DNA from 3 places in the Halanaerobium sp. ST460_2HS_T2 genome. Region 1 is predicted to be linked to each of the others. Evidence: riboswitches for the same ligand, from Rfam matches in the RefSeq annotation. Region 1 holds a riboswitch; each other region holds the start of a gene.
The links. Region 1 has a riboswitch for S-adenosylmethionine ahead of DFR80_RS13485 (hypothetical protein). Riboswitches for the same ligand answer to the same signal wherever they lie in the genome.
Positions count from the first base shown of each region.

Region 2: linked by a shared signal. The riboswitch ahead of metF (methylenetetrahydrofolate reductase [NAD(P)H]) and the one ahead of DFR80_RS13485 (hypothetical protein) in region 1 are both predicted to bind S-adenosylmethionine.
Region 3: linked by a shared signal. The riboswitch ahead of DFR80_RS08200 (methionine ABC transporter ATP-binding protein) and the one ahead of DFR80_RS13485 (hypothetical protein) in region 1 are both predicted to bind S-adenosylmethionine.

Region 1 is NZ_QPJF01000035.1:2,959-9,207, reverse strand. It holds gene DFR80_RS13505 (flavodoxin domain-containing protein) at 108-596, shown strand; gene DFR80_RS13500 (FMN-binding protein) at 596-979, shown strand; partial or broken gene DFR80_RS15490 (HIT family protein) at 1,008-1,190, shown strand; gene DFR80_RS13490 (EFR1 family ferrodoxin) at 1,202-2,068, opposite strand; SAM riboswitch class I at 2,220-2,319, shown strand; gene DFR80_RS13485 (hypothetical protein) at 2,398-2,700, shown strand; gene DFR80_RS13480 (hypothetical protein) at 2,756-3,115, shown strand; gene DFR80_RS13475 (Rpn family recombination-promoting nuclease/putative transposase) at 3,220-4,182, shown strand; gene DFR80_RS13470 (DEAD/DEAH box helicase) at 4,422-6,249, shown strand, end outside.
Region 2 is NZ_QPJF01000011.1:43,738-49,986, reverse strand. It holds gene DFR80_RS06760 (AAA family ATPase) at 1-1,040, shown strand, start outside; gene DFR80_RS06755 (hypothetical protein) at 1,033-1,710, shown strand; tRNA gene DFR80_RS06750 (tRNA-Arg) at 1,759-1,833, opposite strand; gene DFR80_RS06745 (cation diffusion facilitator family transporter) at 2,068-2,961, shown strand; SAM riboswitch class I at 3,022-3,124, shown strand; gene metF (methylenetetrahydrofolate reductase [NAD(P)H]) at 3,288-4,175, shown strand; gene DFR80_RS06735 (Vitamin B12 dependent methionine synthase activation subunit) at 4,177-4,923, shown strand; gene DFR80_RS06730 (homocysteine S-methyltransferase family protein) at 4,907-6,249, shown strand, end outside.
Region 3 is NZ_QPJF01000014.1:69,529-75,777, reverse strand. It holds gene DFR80_RS08205 (methionine ABC transporter permease) at 1-52, opposite strand, end outside; gene DFR80_RS08200 (methionine ABC transporter ATP-binding protein) at 45-1,067, opposite strand; SAM riboswitch class I at 1,160-1,268, opposite strand; gene DFR80_RS08195 (ATP-dependent helicase) at 1,383-3,416, opposite strand; gene DFR80_RS08190 (aconitase family protein) at 3,625-6,198, opposite strand.

The DNA.
Region 1 (6,249 bases):
TTAAACTACAATAAAAAAATGCTTTCAAGAAATTATATTTTAGCAAAGTAATTTCTGATATTGTCTGTAAAGTCATTGACACATAAAATTTAATAAGGGGTGAAAAAATGAGTACATTGATCGTTTATGCCACTAAATATGGATGTACTGAAAAGGCCGTTAATAGGCTGGCTGATTACCTGGATGGAGAAACCCAACTGCTGAATCTGGGCAGTAGGGATAATAAAGTTATTAAGCTAGAAGAATATGATACAGTTGTGGTTGGAGGATCTATTTATGCCGGGAATATTCAGCAGGAAGTAAAAAAATTCTGTTCAGAAAATATTAATACCTTACTCCAGAAAAAATTAGGGCTATTTATCTGCTGTGGTATGAGTGAGAAAGCAGGGGAACAGCTGGAAAATTCATTTGACAAAAGACTGCTGGAACATTCACTAAGCAAAGGTTATTTCGGTTATGAATTTAATTTTGACCGGATGAACTTTGTTTCCAGATTTATGGTAAAAAAACTGGCCAAAGTCAAGGAAAACAAATCTGAGATTAAGGATGAAAATATTAAAGAATTTGCAGAAAAACTGCAGCGAGGTGAAGGCTAATGAAAACATTCTGGAAAGTAATTTTATTGCTAGTGATAATTATAATTTTCCTTGCTGGAGGTGGGCTTTTCTATCTGAGCCGCGGTCTTGATTCAGGCAGTCGGGTGCCAATTAATGAGGTTGACCTTTCAGCTCTGACTGATGGGACTTACACCGGCACCTATGAGGGTGGTAGATGGACAAATACGGTTAAAGTTACTATTAAAGACCACAGGATTACAGATATAGAAATAGTTGATGATCTTTTATTCTCGCAGCCCGAGGTAGTAGACAAAATTCTGGCCAGAGTTATAGATGAACAGAAAGTAAATGTAGATGTCATCTCCGAGGCAACTGTAAGCAGTAAAGCTTATTTAAAAGCGATTGAACTGGCTTTGAAGTAGATGCGATGAGCTAACTGATCACTTTAAGGATATAGTAGAACTGAGAAAACTAAAATACTACAACAGAATTGGTTTTAATGTCAATTATGCCGGTGGGCAGACGGTGATGCATCTTCATCAGCATATTATACCCCGCTATGAAGGTGATGTAGAGAATCCCAGAGGAGGAATCAGGAGGCTGAAAAAGCAGCTTGTTTATTATGAGGGCTAGAACACTAAAGACTATTTTTTTATAATTTCACCTTTTTTATAGTCAATTTCAGTATAATTAATCTCATTATCATTTATAGCTTGTCTAACATTATATTTAAAAACGGGATCAAATATTTTCATATCTGCTGAAGAGTATATTGCCTGTACCGGGCATATCATCTCACAATTAAAGCATAATTCACAGCTTTTTCCCCATTGGGGTCTTTTTTTGCTGTTTAAAATAATGTTATTTTGAGGACATTCTTTGACACATTTACCACAACCTGTACAGCTTTTTTTACTGAAAAAGAGTCTGGTGTAGATTTTATCTATAAGCCATCTTTTTGTTAATAAAGATTCAATATTGTAAATTAGATTCTTTTTATTTTTGCTTTTATAACTATAATTATTTTCTGAAGCTGTATTTTGCTGAAAAGATTCTATTAAGTAGCGGGTAAATTCTTTAGCCTGACTGATATCATCTTTGTTTGGGCGGCTTTCTGATAAGAGAACTCCTTCTTTTAAATATCCCAAATATTTATCTTCACCCCTGGCAGCATAGAAACCCAGATTAACTGTATTTTTTTCTTTGAGTATTTTTCTTATCTGAAAAGGCACATTAAAATAATAGCTGCCATAACTAATAAAAGAAAATACAGCTTTATTATTTAAGTCTGGCAGAGACTTCAGATAATCTTCTACTATAAAAGGCAGTCTAAAATAATAAACAGGGCTGCCAAATCCAATTAGATCATATTCTTCTAAATGATCAACCTTCTCATCTTTAATATTTTTTAATTTTAGATACCATTCATGGGCAGCCAGTTCCTCGCCGATAGCTTCAGCGACTTTTCTGGTAGAATTTGTTTGGGAAAAATATAAAATTAAGCATTTCACTTTAAAAACTCCTTTTCCTATTTATCTTTAATTAACTGATATTTATAATATTAGTTGTATCTAAATAGAATCCTGCAGGAAAAATTATCTAAGTATATTTTGTTATTCATTAACTTCTGTGTTAATCTATAATTACAATTTAATAAATCTAATCTTATTAAGAGTGGTGGAGGGAACGGACCCGGTGAAACCCAGCAACCCCCGTCAGAGAAGGTGCTAATTTTCGCAGCAGTTGTGCTGAAAGATAAGAAAAGATGCTGATGATTATTTATGAGCTCTTCTCTTATTGAGAAGAGTTTTTTTAATGTTTAAAAAAGGAGGTTTAAACTATGACATATACTACTGGTCTGACAGTTTTTAATACTGCTCCAGGTGAAAAAGAAGAAATGTACTTTAATGTCTGTGACAGTAAATGTGAAGTAAAAAGAAATACTTTAGGCTATAAAGATTTTGGCTCAGCCATGGCTAAAAAGAAGACAAGATTTGATCAGTTTCTCTGTCCTCATGCAGAAGAAGAGTGGCATCAAAAGCTTGAAAAATTAGTTAAGCAGAAAAGAGAAAATCACAGCACAAAAATTGATCAAATGCTGCAGGAAGAGATTGAAGAAATTAAGGCTGAGCATCTAGGATAACTTTCAGCCGGGTCTACCTCTCTAATATTAAAAAATAATATTAGGAGATGATTAAATGTTATTAGAACTACAGAAAGACATTGCTGAATTGGAGAAGGAATATAAAGAACTGAAGTTATTTGAAGTAGAATTAAAATTGATAGAAGTTGAAATGAAAGTAGTTAAATTATTAAATGGTAAGAAATTTTTAGTTAAAGCTCCTGTTGAAGAATTAAAAAATGATATAAAAAGAATTAAGAATGAACTCTATAATTTAAAAGCTGAAGAACTTGATAGTTCAATAAAAGAAATCAAAGATAAAATTGATTATATTATTGATGGACAGATGACATCTGAAATTGGTGGAGCAGGTATTTATTTTAGAAATATGAGAGAGGCAGCCAAAAAGAAAAGAGAAAAAAGAAAAGCTAAATAAAATATTATATTTGCTACAATTTACAAATAATGGTATAATATTTATATTATCATTGAACTTAAGCTTTAAGTTATGGTAAAATATATTTAGAAGGGAAAATTGCCGTGCCTGAAAAATCAAATACACCTCATGATGATTTCTTTAAGAAGACCTTTGGCAGATTAGATATCACAAGGAATTTTCTGCAGAGTTATCTTCCGCAAAACTTGAGAGAATTTGTTGATTTCAGTGAACTTGATCCCAGACCGGTTTCTTATGCTGGAAAGAGCAGTTATTATTCTGATTTACTGTTTAAATCAAATCTAGATGATAAAAAATATGGAGTTTATTTTCTTTTTGAGCACAAAAGTTATAATGACAGATGGTCGGTAATGCAGATATTTAATTATTTAGCTAAAATCTGGATGCGCGAAAAACGAAGTAAAGGAGTTAAAAATTTATCTTTTATAATTCCAATTTTATTTTACCATGGAGGTAATGGAAGACTTGTAATAAAAAATTTTGCTGATTATTTTGATCAGAATATAATAGAGAAATATGATTTAAATAGGTATCTTCCTGATTTTGAAGCAGTATTTTATGATTTTTCCAATGATTCTAATTTAAAATTATTAGGAGATAGAAAAGTAAGATTAACATTAAAATTTTTTATGATTGCAAAGATAAAAGATATTAAAATTGTTTATGAAGAAATAATCTCTTATGTAATTAGCGAAAACAGTGTTGATAAGGATATTTTTTATTTGGGAGTAAATTATATTGCTGATAGTAGAGAGGAATTTGATTATTATCTATTGGGAGAAAAATTAAAATTGAATGGTATGAAAAAGGAGGGCGATATTGTGGTATCAGCAGCTGATAAATTAAGACTGGAAGGTTTAAGAATTGGGGAAGAAAAAGGTGAACGAGAATTATTTAAGAAATTAATTCGTGGTAACTTTCCCCAAACAAATGAAGAAATAATACATTTAATAGATAAAGTTGATATTAAAAAAATAGAAGAATTGAGTGAAAGAATTTCCAGGATTAAAAATATAAAGGAGTTAGAATATTATTTAAAACAATAGAAAATTGAATTTATTCATACTGACCCTTCTCATTTGAGGAGGTTTTTTTTGCATTTATACACTAGTTCGCGACATAAGACTGTCAGAGCAATATGTTAGATTAAATAAAAAGCTCAAATGCAGGAAATCACCAACATTTAACGAATGATTATAATTAGGAAATAAAAGTTATTGATAGAAAATATTTATGACAAAATATGACTTAAATCGACAGAATATTTAGAATGAGGTGGTTTAGAATGCAGAGTAATTTCTCTTTTTTAAAAGAAAAGTGGTCAAGTTTAGCAGAAATAGCTGAGCTGGCAGAAGAAAACTTATATCAGGATCCAAACACTACAATTGTTAAATTGAGGATGTTTACTGAGCAGATTGTAGATTACATATATGCTTATGATAATTTAGAGGAGCCTGAAGAAAATAGTTTTTTTAATAAATTAGGATTGCTGGAAAGAGAAGAATTAATTCAGGGTGAAATAAAAGGTGTATTTCATACTTTAAGAATTGAAGGAAATAAAGGTGTGCATGAGTCCTTGGATTCAACTCAAACTGCTAAAACTCTGCTTTCTTTAGGCCATAAACTTGCTGTCTGGTTTATGCAGCTTTATGGAGACTGGAATTTTGAAGCAGCTGAATTTAAACTCCCTAAGAAAAATGATGAAAAAAGAATAGACTTAGCAGCACTTGAAATGAAATATGACAGTCTGATTGAAGAACTTCAGCAGGAAATAGATAATTTGAAAAAAATTCAGGTCAGTCAGGAATTAGCAAGCAGAAAAGAAAAAAGTAAAAAAATTAGCAGTAATTTAGTTTTTAATACTGATGAAGATAACATCATTAAAATTAATAAAGATAACAGTATAGAAATTAGTTCAGAATATAAATTTATAACCACTGATACTATTGAAGATCAGGACGAAGCTTATAAAAATTCTTGGGATGCTGTTAGAAGAGCTTTTAGCGGCAGACAGTGTCTTGCCTACTGGCGTTATCCACTCTTTTCAAAGCGGGGAGAAAAACATAAAGAACCAGATATCACAATTATTGATAAAGATTTGGGAGTTATAATCTTAGAAGTTATAGATATAACTATAGATGAATTAGCCAATGCTCAGTCTGATCGTTGGGATTTCAAAAACGGCAGCAGTCAGGAAGTAATTGATACAGTTGAAGATAATTTATATGAACTAAAAGGTTTGTATCAGGGAAATAGAAATTTAAGAAGAATCAAAGAAAGTTCAGCAGTTATTCTACCAGAGATAAATAAGGAGCAGTGGCAGGATCGAAACTTTGATGATCAAAGAATAATTTTCAAAAACCAGCTGACCCCGAAGAAATTTTTAAACAGACTTGGAGAAATTGATACTTTAGCTGGGAATGATACATTAAGTAGTGATGCCTGGAATGATATATTAATGATTTTAACAGGTCAGATTACTTTTGCTGAAAAGAAAGATTTTAAAAATAATATTGAAAAAGATAAAGCATCTAATTTAATTGATAAATTGTTCGGAGTATTTAAGAAAAATAAATCAAAGAATAAGGAAATGAAAACTAGAGGACAAATTAAAGATATTATAAAATCTGATTTATTTGAAGTAGACATGCAGCAGGAAGTTATTGGGAAAACTATTCCACCTGGTCCACAGAGAATTAGAGGAATTGCCGGTTCAGGGAAAACTGTTCTTTTAGCTCAAAAAGCTGCCCACATGCATTTAAAGCATCCGGACTGGAAAATAGCTTTAGTCTTTTTTACCCGCAGTCTGTATGACAGTGTAATTGAAGAGGTTAATAAATGGCTGAAAAGATTTAGTAATGGCAAAGTAGAGTATGATCCAGATAATAATGATCATTTACAGGTACTACATGCCTGGGGTGCAAAAGATCAACCTGGGTTTTATCGAGTGTTATGTAAGGCGCATGATATCAAACCATTGAGTGCTCGGAGAAAAAAGCTTGTAGATGGAGCACCAAATGAAAAATTAGTTCATGCCTGTAAATTTCTTTTAGAAGATGTTGATCAGATACAAGAAGTTTATGATGCAGTCTTAATAGATGAAGCCCAGGATT
Region 2 (6,249 bases), on a different contig from region 1:
CAGTTATTATCAAGGAAGATCTATCATATAAGAAACTTGAAGAAGATGGCTGGACATATAAGAGGGGGATAATAACTCACAACCTTGATGAGAAGGAGCAGTTGTTAAGTCCCCAAAAGAATTACAATTTGCTTACAAAGAACAATAAAGATGCTAAAGTGGATCTTAAAGTGGCTAAGGAGCTTGCGAAAAAGGAACAAACATCCTTTATTTTTTCTAGTGAGATGGATCATATTTATAAGGGTAATAAAGCCTTTAACGAATTTGCTGATATTATAATGGAGATTAAACAGTATGCTCGTATGAACCTGTTTGTGATCAGAAATTCTCGTTCAGGTATGATCAATGCAAATCTAATTATACCTTTCTGTTTTCAGCTTAGTGATTCAGAGAGAATAGAAGGTGGAGATCTGGCAATAGCTCTGTCTGAGCCGACAACAGTTCCTGAGCGGGTCCTCTCTATTGTCAAAAATGTTATCGAGAACTTAAACATCGTCTTAAAAGAGATAATTCCAGAGCTAACAATTAAAATTAAAGAGTATGGAGAAGAATTGGATGAGAATGGTGATCCAGTTATTAAAATAGAGCTGCTGGCAGAAAGAGGAGAGATTAAGATTCCTCTGAGATATGAATCAGATGGTATTAAAAAGATTATATCTATCTTGAGTGCAATGATTGCTATGTATAATAAGCCCGGTATTTGTCTGGCAGTGGATGAACTTGATGCTGGTATATTTGAATATCTTTTAGGTGAAATTCTGGAGATCATTCAGGATAGAGCTAAGGGACAGCTGGTCTTTACTTCTCATAACTTAAGACCACTGGAGAAACTGAATAAAGAGTCACTTGTTTTTACAACCACTAATCCTAAGAATCGATACATTAGATTTACCAATGTAAAGGAAACCAATAATCTAAGAAGCTTTTATTATCGTGGAATTAAGTTAGGTGGACAGGACGAGGAAGTTTATGAGAGAACAAATGAATACAAAATAGCCAGAGCTTTTAGGGCTGCTGGTAGAGTTGATGCTGATGACTAGAAAATTAATTCTATTCTTAGTAGAAGGTATAACGGAGGAAATATCTTTTGGTCTTATTTTTTCTGAGATATTTGAGGATAAAGAGATTGAATTTCAAATTGCTCGTGGAGATATAACTACCAGTAATGAAGTTGATTCTCGTAATGTCATCAGGAAGATAAATGAAGAAATTAAGTCATTTATGGATAGAGAACATTACAAGAAAAGTGATATCTCAGAGATAATTCATTTACTAGATACTGATGGAGCATATATCAGTGAAGATTTGATCGAAAAACATGATAAGGATAAGAATTACTATTATGTTGATAAGTTATGTACCAGACATCCTGAAAACACAAAGAAAAGAAATAATAAAAAAAGTAAAATTATGGATAGACTAAGTAGCCATTCAAAAATTAATGGAATTCCATATAAAGCTTACTACCTATCCTGTAATTTAGAGCATGTACTTCACAATGATGCAAATGTTGATGATAATCAAAAAGTAGAAAAAGCTGAAGAATTTAGTGATAGCTATTTTGAAAGGGAATTAGAGTTTTTAGATTTTATTAGAAAGGATAGTTTTGCTGTCGAAGGTGAATATGAAGAAACTTGGGAGTTTATTAAGCAGGGAAATAACTCCTTAAACAGATATAGCAATTTACACCTTGTTTTTGAAGATTTTTAGCATTTTTAATGGCATATTTTCCTATTAGTAATATGAAAACTAAACAAATGGTGCCCCCGGTAGGAGTCGAACCTACGCTCAAGGCTTCGGAGGCCTTTGCTCTATCCACTGAGCTACGGGGGCATTACTTAAATTATTTTAACAGACAGTTTGAATAATGTCAATAAGTTGTATGATTTTAAGTATTATTAGATTATTTGCTTAAAAAGATTATCAATATTTTTGAATCATATATAAATTCTTAAAAAAATTTAGCATAAAGAAATTATTTAACAGATATAAATTCTTTTAAATGCTACAATTTTTATAAATACAACTATACAGGGGGAGAAAATATGATTAATATTTGTGATTCTGATGAGTGAGCACCATCATGAACACGATCATTCTGCAGTTGAAAATATTAAATTTGCCTTTTTCTTAAATTTATCATTTTCAATTATTGAAATTATTGGTGGTTTGTTAACAAATAGTATGGCAATTTTGTCTGATGCCTTACATGACCTTGGAGATTCAATTTCTCTGGCAGTTTCCTGGTATTTGGAGAACTTTTCGCAAAAAAAAGCAGATGATGATTTTAGTTATGGTTATGCTCGTTTTTCTCTGCTGGGAGCTTTAATTAACAGTATAGTTTTAATTTTAGGATCGTTTTTTATATTATCTGAAGTGGTTCCAAGACTTTTTAATCCTCAAACTGTTCATCCTGAGGGAATGTTATTTTTATCTATTTTTGGGATAATAATCAATGGAATATCTGTTTTAAAATTGCGAGGGGGCAGTTCTTTAAATAAAGAGGTGGTTAGCTGGCATCTGATGGAAGATTTACTTGGTTGGACAGCAATTTTTATTGTTAGTATAATTCTGATTTTTAAAAGTGTTCCTATTTTGGATCCTCTTTTATCTTTATTAATTAATATTTACATTTTATATAATGTTATATCAAAGTTGAAAAGAGTTTTAGCTATATTTCTACAGGGGGTTCCAGATGACATTAATATTGAAAATTTACAACATAAAATTGTTGAACAGAGCAATGCTCTTGCTGTTCATCATACTCATGTCTGGACATTAGAGGGTGAGAAAAATTTCTTGAGTACACATCTAATTGTCAAAGATCAGATAAAAAGAGACGACATTATTGAATTAAAAACAAAAGTTAAAAAACTGCTTGCTGAAGAAGGAATTGATCATGTTACAGTTGAAATTGAGTATGAAAATGAAGAATGTGAGTCTGAAGACTGTAGGGCTTAAACCTGGAATTTACTTGACACAAATCTTTTAATATGGTAAAGTAATTAAAAATAGAAAATTGTCTTATCGAGAGTGGTGGAGGGATCTGGCCCTGAGAAACCCGGCAACCAGCAGTTATACTGCCCGGTGCTAAATCCAGCAGGTTAAGCCTGAAAGATAAGTAGTTGTGAAGCCCACTTCTACTTAAGAAGTGGATTTTTTCTTTTTTATGTTATTTTTTAAACATAAAATTTTAGAAGCTTTTAATAATTAAGCAGAGAGTAATTTGATTAGAGCTTATAAGTAAATAACTTTTAAAAGTAGTAGAGCAGTATGAGGAGGTTAAAATGAAAATTAAAAGTATTTTTGACGAAAAAGAAGTGGTATTTTCTCTGGAGGTATTTCCTCCCAGAGCAGATGTGCCAATTGAAAATATCTATCAAACTTTAGAGGAGCTGAAAGATATTGACCCTGATTATATAAGTGTGACCTATGGGGCTGGAGGTGGAGTTCACAAAAATCGAACCTGTGAACTATCTTCAATTATTAAAGAAAAATATAAGGTAGAAGCACTGGCTCATTTGACATGTATTAACTCTGATCAGCGGACTTTAAATAAAATACTGGCCAGACTCAAAGCAAAGAATATTGATAATGTGTTGGCTTTGCGGGGGGATAAACCTGTTGATGGTGACCCATTAGGAGATTATAATTATGCTTATCAGCTGGTTGAGCATATCAAACAACAGACTAATTTTGGAATTGCAGCTGCCTGTTATCCAGAAGGCCATTTAGAAACAGAGAGTCTGGATCAGGATATTGAGTATTTAAAACAGAAGGTAGATTATGGAGTGGATTATTTAATCTCACAGATGTTTTTTGATAATTCTCTTTTTTATAAATTCAGGGATAAAGTAGAGGAGAAAGGGATAAATGTACCAATTGAAGCAGGAATAATGCCGGTAATAAATAAAAAGCAGGTTGGAAGAATTATAGAATTATCTGATGCTTATTTTCCGGATAAATTTCAGAAGATTTTAGATAAATATGAAGATAATCCTGAGGCTTTAAGAGATGCTGGAATAGCATATGCAGTTGAACAGATAGTTGATTTGATTTCCAGTGAAGTAGATGGAATCCATCTTTATACTATGAACAACCCTTATGTGGCTCGTAGAATAAAAGAAGCCGTTGGTTCTTTAATAACCCACATTAATGGTAAAAAGGTTGGTTAAAATGGAATTTAAAATTGACAGAAAAGAAGTTTTAAGATACTTACAGACTGCTAAAGATATAGAAGATAAGAATATAAATCGTCTGCTTGCTGAATCAATTTCAGAAATAAAAGAGTTGATTAATTTTCGTTATCTATATCATAAATTTCCGATTGAACATACAAAAGAGGGTGTGAAAATAAAAAATACTACTTTAACTTTAAAAGGTAGAAGTATTAAAAAACATCTCCAAAATTCAGCGGAAATTTATCTAATGGCAGCCACACTTGGAGCTCAGGTAGATAAAAAGATTTCCTTTTATGAGAAAATTTCTGTAACTAAGTCAATGATTTTTGACGCCTGTGCCACTACAGCGATTGAAGAGGGTTGTGACCGGGTGGAAGCTGAAATTAAAGAGAAAGCACTAAAAGAAGGGAATGACGATATAACATTTCGCTATAGTCCTGGATATGGTGATCTCGGTATAGATATTCAAAAAGAATTTCTAAGGATTTTGAAGGCACCAAAAAAAATTGGCTTAACTGCTTCCAGCTATAATATGCTGCTTCCGACTAAATCTGTAACTGCAATTATTGGGGTTATAGACAAGAAAACAGCTGCAGAAGAACATTCAATTAAGCAGGAGCAGAAAATAGAAAATTCGAAAGATGGGGACTTAGAATTTGAAAAAAGGCACTGTAAAAATTGTCTTCTGTATGAAGATTGTGAGCTTAGAAGAAAGGGGATTTACTGTGGAGCTAAAGGCTAAATTGGGTAAAGAAATAATTTTATTTGATGGGGCAATGGGTACAGTACTTCAGCAGCGGGGGTTAAAGGCTGGCGATGTTCCAGAAAAATTAAATATTGAAAATAGCAAAGAAATTATTGATATTCATAAAAGTTATCTTAAGGCTGGTGCTGAAATTATAACTACCAATACCTTTGGAGCAAATGCTTTAAAAATGCAAGAAATTAAGTATTCAGTTGAAGAAATAATTACAGCTGGAGTGGAAAATGCCAGGCAGGCAGTAATTGAGTTAGGTGTTGACGCTGCAGTAGCTTTAGATATGGGACCTCTGGGAGAACTCCTGGAACCAATGGGCAGTTTAACTTTTGATGAAGCATATGATCTCTATCAGCAGCAGGTTCTGGTAGGAGTTGAATATGGTGCCGATTTAATACATATAGAAACAATTTCTGATCTTTATGAAGCCAGAGCTGCAGTACTGGCAGCTAAGGAAAATTCCAATCTGCCTGTATTCTGTACATTAACTTTTGAAGAAGATGGCCGCACTTTTACAGGTGGCAGTATTCGTTCTATGATATCTGTGCTGGAAGGTCTGGGTGTTGATGGAATTGGACTTAATTGTTCTTTAGGGCCGGAAAAACTGGAACCATTAGTAGAAGAAGTTTTGGAGTATTCTGAGAAACCAGTTATTCTGCAGGCAAATGCAGGTTTGCCAATAGTTGAAGATGGAGAAACTGTATTTAAGATTTCACCTGAAGAGTATTTTAAGCCGTTGGCAAGATTATACGAAAAAGGACTGGCAGTTGTTGGTGGTTGCTGTGGCACTAACGAAGAGTTTATTTCTTTGATTGCAGATAATTTAAAAAACAAAAAAGTCAAAGAACGGAATGTAATTAATGAAAGTTTTGTTTGCTCGCCTTCTCAGTATGTTAATCTAGCAGGAGTTAATGTAGTGGGAGAAAGAATTAACCCCACCGGTAAAGCAGCATTTAAACAGGCTTTGAGAAATGATGATTTAGATTATATTCTCAAGGTAGCGGTTGAAGAAGTTGATGCAGGAGCAGATATTCTTGATGTTAATCTGGGACTGCCTGAGATAGAAGAAAAAGAAATGATGGTCAAAATAATTAAAGAGCTGCAGGGGATTTTGGATACTCCCCTTCAAATCGATTCCAGTGATCCTGAAGTTATAGAAGAAGCTTTGAAATATTATAATGGGATTGCCATTGTCAATTCGGTTAATGGTGAAATTGAAGTTCTCGAAAATACTTTTCCTGCTGTTAAAAAATATGGAGCAGCAGTAATCGGACTGACTATGGATGATGATGGGATTCCTGATACTGCTGC
Region 3 (6,249 bases), on a different contig from region 1:
CGCTGATCATTAAATCATTATAGCGGGCTAAATCTGTTATAAGATCAAACATTGTCCAACACCTCTACTCTTAAATCCTGACTCTGAAGATAGTTAATACTTTCCTCAATATTTGTTAGCTGACCCTCTAAATCTAAAACCAGAGTCCCAAATGGAACTCCCTGAATCTCATCAATATTGCCATATAATATGTTGGCATCTACTGAATAATGTTTTACCAAATCAGAAATATAAGGATCATGAGTTTTTTCTCCAACAAAAGAAATTCTAATTAACTCTCCTGGTCTTTCTGCTTTTACATATTTTATGATTCGTTCTGGCAGATCAAAATCAATTACTGAACTAATAAACTTTTTAGTTAAAGTCTGCTTTGGTCTGGCAAAAATATCAAGTATTGAACCTTCTTCAATAATCTGTCCGGCCTCTAAAACCGCCACCCGGTCACAAATATCTTTAATAACTCCCATTTCATGGGTAATTAAAATAATTGTCAAATTCATCTCATCCCTGATTTTTGCTAATAACTCCAATACTGATTTTGTACTTTCAGGATCCAGTGATGAAGTTGCTTCATCAGATAAAAGTAGATCCGGATCATTGGCCAGTGCTCTTGCAATACCGACTCTTTGCTTCTGACCGCCAGAAAGCTGAGCCGGGTAATGATCTGCTCTATCAGAAAGGCCAACCAGTTCTATTAGTTCTTTGGCCTTTGCTATTCGCTCTTTTTTTGCTACACCTGCTATCTCTAGAGGAAACGCTACATTTCCCAGCACCGTTCGAGAAGATAAAAGGTTAAAATGCTGAAAAATCATTCCAATCTTCTGTCTGGCTGCTCTTAAATTTTGAGAACTTAATTCTGTTAAATCCGTTCCATTAATGTTTATAGTGCCCGAAGTAGGCTGCTCTAATAAGTTGAGCATTCTAATCAAAGTACTCTTACCTGCCCCACTGGGACCAATCATGCCGAATATCTCACCATCATCAACTTCCAAATTAAGGCCATTTATTGCTTCAACCTTTCCCTGGGCTGCATGATAATGTTTTGTCAAATTTTCTATTTTAATCAAAACTAATCACCCTCTAAAAAATAATAAAACTGCTCCAGTGTCCACAAGAGCAGTCAGAAATGAAAAAAATCCTCCTGAGAGGATTTATTTACCTCTCATCTATCATTCCCCACTGGAAATGCTGGAATTAGCACCTTACTAAATGTTTAAGTAGGTTGCCGGGTATCAAAGGGCCAGTCCCTCCACCACTCTTGATGATTTTTATTTTCTTTTTAAGTTATATAGTAGTTTATCACTCAATTTTAACTCTGTCAAGGATTTTTTGCTTATTTAAAACGGGTAACTAGAAATAATTTCCTGTTACCCAATATTCTTTTATATCACCTCTACATTTTTCCTCATTTGAATCCCTGAACCGCCTTTTTTGCTCTCCACACTGGTAAAATCAAGTCGCTGCTCAGGCAGTTCATATAAAAATCTGGAAGGTACAATCTGCTTATACTGGCCCTGATCTCCAGAAACTCTACGATTGGAAAATGAAATAAACAGCAGCTTTTCTGCCCGAGTCATCGCTACATAAAATAGTCTTCTTTCTTCTTCAACAGCATAGGGATTTAAGCCAGCAGCTTTTTCCTCCAGACTTTTTAAATGAGGAAAAACTTCTTCTTCCGCTCCAATTATAAAAACCACTGGAAACTCAAGCCCCTTAGCAGAATGGGCAGTCATTACCTTGACCTTTTCCTGAGTATCCTCTGTTATATCTTTATCCGTAATCAACTTATTAATTAATAAATAATCATATAATCCACGTCCAGGATTATTTTTCTGAAAATCTGCCATATCTTCTAAAAACATATCCATATATTTTTTTCGTTCCTCTGGATTATCAAGCTCTGCCAGAACATTCTGGTCAAAGTTAACTCGCTGGTAAAGTTCAAGGGCTTTTTTCTGCATCGGCAGCTTTTCCTCCCGGAGATCATAAATACTGTCAATTACCCGCCTTTGAAATTCAATAATATTGGCTGCCTTATTATTTCCAATTCCCTTAACCCGAGTTGGACTTTCAAAGACATCTGTAATTTTTAAATTATGTTCTCTGGCATATTTATTAATTTCACTGAGTAAAATTTCTCCAACACCATGGACCTCAATTCTAAATAGTCGTTTTAAAGCCAATCTGTCATTTGGGTTAACCAGCAGTTTTAAATAATTAACAAAATATCGGATTTCCTGTCTGTCAAAAAAGCTGACTCCTCCCACCAACTGGTGAGGAATTCTAAACTTTGGCAGCTGATTCTGAAGCTGCATTGATTGAAAGTGACTGCGGCATAAAATTGCGACATCACTAAGTTTGTAATTATAAAAATCAACCAGATGATTAATTCGCTTACAAACATATTTAGCTTCTACCAGAGGATTTTCTGCCCGGGCTACAAAGATAGGAGCACCATCATCAGCTTCAGTCCAGGCCTCCTTAACTTTATTCTGACTGTTGTTATTAATTAGCTGATTAGAAGCAGTAATAATATTATTAGAACTGCGATAATTTCTTTCCAGTTTTACAGTTCTAGCTTCCGGATAATCATGCTCAAATTCTAAAATATTACTGATATCTGCACCGCGAAAACCATAAATTCCCTGCCAGTCATCTCCAACAACAAAAATATTGTTTTGGGGTCTGGCCAGAAGAGATACGAGCTGATATTGTGAATGATTTACATCCTGATATTCATCTACCTGAATATACTGAAACTGATTCTGGTATTTAGCTAGAATCTCCAAATTATCTTCAAGAAGTTCAATAGTTTTTTTAATTAAATCATTAAAATCAAAACAGTTATTATTCTCCAGTACTCGCTCATATTCACTATAAATTCTGCTTATAATCTGATAAAAATGTTGGGAGCCCTGATTATCTTTCTGAGCATATTCCTCGATCAGTTCAGATGGAATAACCAACTCCATTTTGGCTTTAGAAATAATATTGAAGATCATTTTAGGGTCATATTCTGTTTCTTCCAGACCAAATTCGAAAATAATATCCTCTACTATGGCAATAGAATCATTAGTATCATAAATCAAACAACCTTCAGAACGATTAACCTCTGCCAGATTTTCTCTTAGTATTTTAAGACAAATACTGTGAAACGTCCCAAGATTCATTTCTTCAATGGTCTCTGAACCAACTAAATCATCAATTTTAGCTTTCATATCATCGGCAGCCCTATTTGTAAATGTTACTGTCAAAATATTACTGGGACTGACTCCCTTATTAATTAAATTAGCCGTTCTATATGTTAAAGTCCTGGTCTTACCACTACCTGCTCCAGCCAGCACTAATACTGCACCTTCCAGAGTCTCGGCAGCTATTTTTTGTTTTGGGTTTAAATCATTTAATAAATGACTCATTTTTGTCTCCTTCTATTTTCAGAATTTTATAAGTTAAAACAAAAGAAAGCCGCCTGCTGATAAAATATCAAATCAACAGACAGCTAATATTTTGGTGCAACGATTACTAATTATATAGAAATTCAACTTAAATTACAAGCTTATTTCAGCAAATCTTTTATCGCATATTTCGACAAATATCGGGTGGTACCAGGTACCTGCACATTTTTTATTTATATAACTTAAAATACTCTTCCCTGGAAGGTATATGACCAAGTACAGCCACACAGCCTGCCACCTGAGCACTTCCAAGATAAGTACGAGAATCAGAAGGTCCAATCCGGGACTGGTAGTTCCGGGTAGTTGTGGTAAAAGCAGTTGCTCCTGATCCAATTCTACGTTTATTACCCATACAAAGGCCACAGCCTGGCATAATCACTGTTGCCCCTGCGTGTGTCAATTTAGCCATTGTTCCATCTACAATTAATTCCTCATAAATATCCCGCGAAGCAGGTCCGACTACTACATTAACACTTTGAGGAATCTTATGACCTTCTATAACATCTGCTGCTTCCTTAATACTTTTCAAATCTCCACCTACACAGCTACCTATATAAACCTCATCAATTTTTTCTCCTTCAACTTCACTTAAGGGAGCAACATTATCAGGATGATGCGGTTTGGCAACCAGAGGTTGATCAAGTTCTTCAAGAGGAATTTCAATTTCTGCAGCATATTCTGCATCTTCATCTGCTGTAAATAAAACTGGAGCCTCCAGATAATCCTCTATTGCCTTAATCGTATTTCTTACAGATGGTGAGCTTTCAGCATCAGGTCTAGATTTTAAATATTGGAGATTATCTTCAATCGTCTTAACTGTAGTCTTATCAGAAGGTACAACACCTGCTGAAGCACTTCTTTCAGCAACAGCATTTGTTAAAATATAGCGCTCATCAGAACTTAAAAATTCTACTCCTTCCATTTCAATAATCCGTCCGTTATAAATATCTTTACCAACAGTTTTATCTGCGTAAATAACTAAAGCCGAAACTAAATCACGAGCAGTAATTCCCTCCGGAGGACGACCGATAAATTTAACTTTTACTGATTCGTCCATGGTCAGATCCTGTTTACCATATTTCATAACTCCTGCTACAATGTCCGAAGCCGCAGGAAAAGAAACTCCCCTGGGAGTTCTGGTATGAGAATCCCCACCAACAATTACATCAGTCGGCAGTACAAACCGGTTCCCAATTGTATGGATAATTCCTTCACCAGTCTGCAGACAAACTCCACCACGTTCAGTAACGAAATCATGTAAAAATTTATGAGTATCTCTTTCAGCACTGGAAGGACACTCACCTGTATGACATAGAGATTGAACTACAAATTCAGCTCCAAAATCTCCCCCGGCCATTGACTGGTATTCATCCATTGTCATTGGTCCGGTGGTATCCTGAGAAAAAGCTCCTCTCATTTTAACCTGGGCTGTTTCCCCCGGCAAAATTGTATCCTTACCATCAAGTCGATTATAGGCTACAATTTTCTGGGCCAGAGTTTGAGGAGGTTTCGAATCTTCCTCAACAACATTCTCTTCAGCAGGAGTTTTAACATCACCTGTTTCAATTCCATTCTTTTTACAATAGTTAAGCGCCATTTTTTGTAGTTCATTACCAGCATCAAAATAGGTCATGCCACCAGCAGCAATTTTTTTCATTTTATAGTCAATTGGCAGTTTTATCTCCAGCTCATATTCAGAATCAGAATCAGGATTAACAAAAAGCTTTTTAGAATTCAAATCTACTTTTAAACTGTCTCCTTCTTTAATCTCAGTTGTATCGGCTTCCAGTGGTAAAATACCTGATGCCACCAGAGATTCTTTAAAAATAGGAGCAAAACTCTTAGCTACTACCACACCACCTTTTTTCTTTTCCGGTTCACCTTTAACTACCTCACCCAAAAGCTGCTGCATTGTGTAAGTTGCAGATTTACGGGATGAACCCTCTCCTAAAGCCTTACCAGCAGTAAAAAATACACTTTCATTTTTACTGGTTTTAGACTTTAAGTTATCCAGACGCCCCCAAAGATCTTCTTCGTCATCACGTCCATCCATTACAAATTGTGCATGGTGAGGCTGATCTGTTCTGCTGTCTGCATTTTTGGAAGGACTCAGGTGACCTGTAGTAATATTATCACCGACCCGCAGCGATAAACCAAAATACTGATCTCTAAGCTCCCAGTCAGCTGAAAAATCTCGGTAGGCCCAGCTCAGCATCAGCTCATTAATTTTCTTTTTAAAATAAGGATTTTCGCCCGCCAGTTCTTCCAGCTGTTCAAAATCAGCCTGAGTAACAAGTACTGTTTCTTTTAAAATTTCAGTGATTTGATCTCTATATATCTCCTTAGCAAAAAGATCAATTAGTCTTGAAGTAGCAGCCCCTCCCTTCATAGCTTCCAGCAGCTCAAGTGCCTGATCAGCAGTTAAATATTTATTTTCTTCTTCCCTAATCTTTGCTTCCTTTATAATTTGAGCCAGACCTTGAGCCTTTGCGTGAGAAGCAGGAAAAGTACCACGCTTAACCTCTTCCCTTAAAAGCCTCAATACCAGAAGATCAAGCCTTTCTTCTTTAAATATCTCAAAACTTTTATGCTCAAGCCCCTCTGCCTGCAAACCACTAAATAGACATTCAACCTCTTCAGCCTCCAGAGGACGGGGATCCAGTCCATAAGTATTTTTTCTCGCTACTGCTTTACTCTTATATTCTTCTAAACAGTCCAATAAAATTTTTAATTTTTCTTCCATTAACTAACTCTCCTCCCTTATCTTCTGCCCAACATATGGACAGACTTATAT